DNA from 3 places in the Pseudoduganella sp. SL102 genome. Region 1 is predicted to be linked to each of the others. Evidence: predicted binding sites of a transcription regulator. Region 1 holds the regulator's gene; each other region holds the start of a gene.
What was found. Region 1 encodes sigma-54, which starts transcription at its own class of promoters, with help from an activator protein. Its sites were predicted from a motif close to TGGCANGNAANCTGCTTT; they were not measured.
Positions count from the first base shown of each region.

Region 2: the regulator sigma-54 is predicted to act here: its motif matches at 909-926, upstream of pqqA (pyrroloquinoline quinone precursor peptide PqqA).
Region 3: the regulator sigma-54 is predicted to act here: its motif matches at 776-793, upstream of OU994_RS04855 (flavin monoamine oxidase family protein).

Region 1 covers NZ_CP115554.1:978,560-980,760, forward strand. The annotation lists gene lptB (LPS export ABC transporter ATP-binding protein) at 1-469, shown strand, start outside; gene OU994_RS04170 (RNA polymerase factor sigma-54) at 508-1,983, shown strand; gene hpf (ribosome hibernation-promoting factor, HPF/YfiA family) at 2,124-2,201, shown strand, end outside.
Region 2 covers NZ_CP115554.1:3,276,921-3,279,121, forward strand. The annotation lists gene pqqB (pyrroloquinoline quinone biosynthesis protein PqqB) at 1-674, opposite strand, end outside; gene pqqA (pyrroloquinoline quinone precursor peptide PqqA) at 741-815, opposite strand; gene OU994_RS13970 (sensor histidine kinase) at 1,157-2,201, opposite strand, start outside.
Region 3 covers NZ_CP115554.1:1,137,226-1,139,426, reverse strand. The annotation lists gene OU994_RS04855 (flavin monoamine oxidase family protein) at 1-730, opposite strand, end outside; gene OU994_RS04850 (hypothetical protein) at 1,056-2,201, opposite strand, start outside.

The sequences.
Region 1 (2,201 bases):
CCGCAAGCTGACCGTGGAAGAAAACATCCGTGCCGTGCTGGAGATCCAGAAGGTAAACGGCAAGGCGCTCACCAGGGCGGAGATCGACGAGCGGCTGAACGCGCTGCTGGCCGACCTGCAGATCGAGAAGCTGCGCGAGAACACGGCGCTGTCGCTGTCCGGCGGTGAACGGCGCCGGGTGGAGATCGCCCGCGCGCTGGCAACCAATCCCCGCTTCGTGCTGCTGGACGAGCCGTTTGCCGGCGTCGACCCGATCGCCGTGATCGAGATCCAGCGCATCGTGCGTTTCCTGAAGGAGCGCAGCATCGGCGTATTGATCACGGATCACAACGTGCGGGAAACGCTGGGCATCTGCGACCGGGCGTATATCATCAACCAGGGCAGTGTGCTGGCTTCCGGCCGGCCCGACGACATCATCGCCGACGAGTCCGTACGTCGTGTCTATCTGGGTGAACATTTCCGCATGTGAGCGGCCTTGACCAGACCTCAACCAGCTCCTAATCAGCCATGAAACAGTCCTTGCAACTGCGCACTTCCCAGCACCTCGCGCTGACGCCGCAACTGCAGCAGTCGATCCGGCTGCTGCAATTGTCCACGCTGGAGCTGCACCAGGAACTGGAACAGCTGCTGACCGATAACCCGCTGCTGGAGCGGCTCGACGATCCTCTCGACCGCTCGGTGCGCTTGCTGGCCGATGGCGCGATCAACACGACGCAAGGGGCCGGCGAGGCGCCACCGGAAGGCGGGCCGCCGCAGGATGCGCCCGCCGCGCCGGAACCCGAGCCGTTCGATGGCGGCGAGGGCGTAGGCCTCGATGCCGGCACCGGCGATACCGACTGGAGCAGCGCCGGCAGCGGCAAGGGGCCGGACGACGACGATGCCCGCCCCCAGCTGGAAGCCAGCCACCGCAGCCTGCGCGAGCACCTGATGGAGCAGATGCGCGTGACCGTGCTGGAGGCGCGCGACCGGGGCCTGGTGGAACTGATCATCGATGCGCTCGACGATAACGGCTACCTCGAGGAAAGCCTGGAAGAGATCCACGAGCGCATGCCGGAAGAGCTGGAAATCGAGATCGGAGAATTGCGCACCGCGCTCAACCTGCTGCAGAGCTTCGACCCGCCGGGCATTGGCGCGCGCAACGCTTCCGAGTGCCTGGCGCTGCAGATCCGGCGCATGCCCGGCGTGCCGCTGGTAACGCGGCGCATGGCGCTGTGCATCGTTGAAAAACACTTGCAGTGGTTTGCCCAGCGCGACTTCAACAAGCTCAAGAAGGCGCTCGACTGCGACGACGAAGACCTGCGTGAAGCACAGGCCGTGATCCGCCAATGCAACCCGCATCCGGGCGCCGCCTTCGCGGCCGACGTGTCAGACTACGTGGTACCGGATGTGGTGGTAAAGCGGGGGCGCAACGGCTGGATCGTCACGTTGAACAACGACGTGATGCCCCGCCTGCGTGTCAATGCGCTGTACGCCAGCCTGCTCAAGCAGGGCAAGGGCGAGACGCAGATGAATGCACAGCTGCAAGAAGCAAAGTGGCTGATCAAGAATATGCGCCAGCGCTTCGACACGATCCTCCGCGTGGCCCAGGCCATCGTCGAACGGCAGAAGAACTTTTTCTCGCATGGCGCGGTGGCAATGAGACCCCTTGTGTTGCGTGAAATAGCTGATACACTGGGTCTACACGAGAGTACTATCTCTCGGGTAACAACTCAAAAATATATGCTGACGCCGCATGGCATGTTTGAGTTGAAGTACTTTTTTGGCAGCCACGTTGCAACCGAAGCTGGCGGGGAAGCATCCTCGACTGCGATCCGGGCGCTGATCGTGCAATTCACAGGAGCCGAAGACCCGAAGAACCCTTTATCCGACAGTAAGATTGCGGACATGCTGGGTGAACAAGGCATGGTGATTGCGCGACGCACTGTTGCCAAATATCGCGAAGCATTGAAAATCCCCCCGGTCAGCCTCCGCAAATCGCTATAGCAGTTCGTTGCAAGCGCATTTGCAAACCCCTTTGCAAGCCCTTGCGGCAAATCCTGGTAGTGCTTGGGTTCCTCTGCGCCGCCTTGCCTGTTTTGGCGGATAACGCACGAACCTGTTATATCTTCTTTAGGAGTGTGTGTATGAATCTGACCATCAGTGGACACCATATCGACGTTACCCCTGCCATTCGCGAGTATGTGCAGAACAAGCTGGAACGC
Region 2 (2,201 bases), 2.3 Mb from region 1:
TCGACCAGCACGCAGTCGGCCTGGCGCATCGCGGCATCGACCTGCGGCTCGATCATGCCCAGCCCCGGCGCGTAGAACAGCGACCTGCCGCTGCCGGTATCCTCGATCAGCAGGCCGATATTGTCGCCGATGCCCGGCTGCGTGCGGTGCGGCGAATACGGCGGCGCCTTGCTGGACAGGACCAGCGGCATGAAACGGATGCCGTCGATGCCCGGCACCTGCACCGCCTGCATGCCGGGCCCGTCGCCGATGGTGTGCAACGCATGCCAATGCACACCGCAGTAGTGCGACAGCACCGGCGCCAGGGGCAGGCTGGTGTTGAGATCGTTCCATACCGATGCGGTGCAGTAGAGTGGCAGCGGCGTTCCCTCGCGCAGCATCAACAGACCGGTGATATGGTCGATCTGCGCATCCATCAGCATCACGGCGGCGATGCGGGAATCGCGCTTTGCCCGCGACGGCTGCAGCGCCGGCGTCGCGCGGATCTGCGCCAGGATGTCGGGAGACGCGTTGATCAGCACCCAGTCGTTGCCATCGCCCGAGACCGCGATCGACGATTGGGTACGGGCCGTGGCGGCAAGCGTGCCGTTGCGCACGCCCGCGCAATTGCGGCAGTTGCAGTTCCACTGCGGGAAGCCGCCGCCGGCTGCCGAGCCCAATACGATGATTTTCATGGTGTCGTTCAGTGGACGGAAATCCGTGCCCGGCTCACCCTGCGGCACGGTTTCCCGAGCCAGGCCCTAGCGGTTTGCGATATACATCGTGATTTCGAATCCGAACCGCAGGTCGGTAAATTCCGGTTTGCTCCAGGTCATGACAGGTCTCCTCCAGGTTGGTGTGATGAGCAGGCCGGTTACGCGGACGGACGGCTCAAGGGCTTACCGCACGGTTCGTGCAGTCACGGGCATAAAGCGAGAATCGTGCCAAAGAGGGCGAGGCAGGCGAGGCAGGACCTGGCGCGCAGCGGGCACAGGTGGGAAGCCCATTGCGCCACCGGATGCGGAAGGGCTGTGACGCAGGTCGGCGCAACAGTGTGTCAAAACCGAACAGTGTGTCAGCCCCGATGACGCACTGTGCCAGTCGAAGGCCGGAAGGTCTGCACCACCGATGTATCGCCGGCCGGTTTGCAGGTGGAAGAGCCCTTCCTGCCGGCTTGTCACAGCAAGGGCAGCTTGACGATCACCTCCAGGCCGTGCGGATCGACATCTTCCAGCGCCACGCTGCCGCCATGCTGCATGACGATCTCCTGCACGATCGCCAGGCCCAGCCCGCAGCCCAGGCCCTGGTCCGTGGCACGCACGAACCGGTCGAACACGCGAGCATGGTCGGCGCGGGCGATGCCGGGGCCGTTGTCGCTGACGCTGATGCGGGCATGGCCGCCATCGCGCCACAGGGCCACGGTGATCTCGCTGCCCGAGCCGGCATATTCGATGGCGTTGTCGAGGATGTTGACGAGCGCCTCGGCCAGCAGCATCGGATTGGCCAGCACCTGCAGGCCAGCCGGATCATCCGCCGCGCCCTGGTCGGCGATGCCGAGATCGGCGCCGGCACGCAGCGCCTTCGGCACCATGTCCGCGACCACCTGCTCGACCAGCGCGCCAAGTTCGACGGGCGAGCGCTCCCGCACCATGGCCGCCTCGGGCTCGGCGCGCGCCAGCATCAGCATGCGGGAAATGAGGTGGGCGCTGCGCGTGGCGCTCTGGTGCAGCATGGTCAGGCGGGCCACCAGGGCCTTGTCGTTGGTCGCGCCCAGTGCCAGTTCGGCGTGGCTGATCAGGCCCGCCAGCGGCGTGCGCAACTGGTGGGCGGCATCGGCGATGAAGCGCTTCTGAGCATCGACATTCTGGCGCACCGCGGCCAGCAGCGCGTTCAGCGCGCGCACCAGCGAGCGCAGTTCGCGCGGGGCCGCTTCGGCGCGCAGCGGGGTGAGGTCGTTCGGCGAGCGGCCTTCCACTTCGCGGCGCAGGCGCAGCAGCGGCGCGAGCCCGGCGCCGGTGCCGGCCCAGACGATCACGGTCATCAGCATGATCAGTGCCGACAGCGGCAGCAGGGTGTCGAGCAGGATCCGCTTCCAGATGGATTCTCGCGCCGCTACGCCGCGCGCCACCTGTACCAGCATCCATTGCTGGCGGCCATTCACTTCGCCATTCTTCAGGTACAGCGCCGCTACCCGCACCTTGGCCGGGCCGGGCGTGGCACCC
Region 3 (2,201 bases), 160 kb from region 1:
CCGGAGTCACGCCGGCGCCCGGATTGACGGCGAAGCCGCGGCCACTGCGGCCCTTGTAACTGAGGTCGCCCGCCGCCAGGTGGCCTTCGTGCTTCAGGTAGTCGAGCAGCGCGCGCTGGTCGTCGCTGGAGAGCGCCTTGTCGAGCTGGTGGTCCTGCACCGACTTGGCCAGCAGTTCGGCCACGTGGCCGCGCATGTCCGCCTTGATCTGCGCGGGGCGCAGGCGCTGCTTCGACAGCGGGCCGCCGTTTTCCAGGTAGACGAAGGAGTGATCGTTATCGTTGACCATCACTTCCAGCGGCACTTCGAACAGGCGCGTGTAATGCAGCGTGGACTGGTGGTGCAGCGGGATACGCCAGGGGCCGTGGTTGATGTATTCGCCTTTCTCGAAAGCGCAGCGCTGTGTTTCGCCACCCAGTTCGGTCAGCTCGAAACCATTGCGCGCGGTCTGGCAGCGGCCGCCGGCGAAACCGCGCGCTTCCAGTACCTGCACGCGGTAGCCCAGCTTGGCCATCTCGTAGGCGGCCGTCATGCCGGCCAGCCCGGCACCCAGGATCACCACCGATTTGCCCTTGCCGCTGCCGGTCAGCGCCGGCGGGCCGGACATCGTCGATGCGATGCCCATGCCCCAGGCATTCATCGCATTGAGCAGCAGCCCGGTACCGCCCACCGCGGCGGCACGGTACAGGAAATCGCGCCGCGTTGCCGCCTTCATCAACCCTTGTTTCATCGCTGCCCCTTCTTGTGTAGGTGAACATGCTTGCACATGGGTATCTAAGCAATCGGTATGCCACTGCCTATCTGGTAAGCACTCTTTTTGACGAGGCGAATGAAGTGGTTTCGCGCCTGGCGGCCGGTGCGCGCACGCATCGGCGACCGCCACCGGCGGCAGTCATGGGTGGCAGCAGTCAATCGCAGCCCTGCCAGCGTCCAGACATTGTTTGGCGGAGGGTGCGGCATCAAAGTCGCTGCGGCATTGCGCGGTGCACCAGTGCGGCGCACGAAAAAAAAGCGCGCCGGGCGGCGCGCTGAAAATACAACGAGGGTGAAGGAAATCAGCCGACGAAACCGGCGACGATGCGTTCGAAGCTGGGGTGCTGCCCGGCTGCCGGCGCGCGCCGGATCGGGGTTTCCGGGCGGGTGAACGGCTGGGCCGCCGCGATGCCGCGCTGCACCGGCTGGCAGGGATGGAAGCGCATCGGCGCGGCCGGGTCGGGCAGGTAGACGCCGTCGCCCGTGGATTCGCCATGTTCGTCATGCGCCACGCGCACGACCCAGCGGCCGCGCTGGCGCGCCCGCTCGAACCAGCGTTCTTCCACCGCCTTGGCGCAGGTGTACAGCTGGCCACCCAGGCTGATGCCCTCTTCCGTCACCAGCGCATCGTGCAGCGGCAGCAGCGCGCAGTGCACCAGGTCTTCCGCATACTGCTTCAGCGCGGCGCCCCGTTCGCGCACGCCCCAGTCCCACAGCTGCAGCGGCGCCGGGCCCACGCCATTGCCGCTGCCGTTACCTATTCCCTGCAGGTTGTGTTCCAGGATGGCGTCGATCACGAGGCGGCGGAACTGCTGGAGGTCGAGTGCGCCGTCCAGCGGGCCCAGTTCGGAAGACAGCGCGGGCGCCATGGCCGGCGCGTCCGCACGCAACAGCGCGAAGCGGCGCTCCAGCGCGGCCCGCGCCGGCACCTCGGCCGGAATCCCTGTCACGCAGCGCACGCCGAAATTGTCCTGCAGCGCGCGGCCGCCGTCGCCGCCGGCCAGCGCACCGGGCACCAGCAGCCGCTCAGGCAGGTGGCGGCATGGCCAGTCCTGCGTGGCGATGACGCGGCCATGGCGCAATGCCTGGCGCGGTTTGTCGGCTGCGCAGTTGGCCAGCGCCATCAGCGCATGGCGCCATGCCGGCGCTTCCAGGCTGACATGGAAGCCCGTGACCATGCCCGAGAACATGTCGCTGACCAGATAGATGACGGGCCGGCCAGCCAGCCGGCGGCGTTCGCCACCACCCAGCAACTGCACGTCGGCGCGCACGGCGGCAATCTGGAAGGCGGCACCGGGCCGTCCTTCGGCTTCCACCTGCGCATGCGGTGCCAGCGGCAGCGGGCGCGGGGCGGGCCGCAGGATGCGGCCCTGGTCGAGCCAGTAGCTGAACTGCCCGAAGCTGGGCACCTCGTCGCTGCCGGCACCCCGCACCACCTGCAGCGTCTC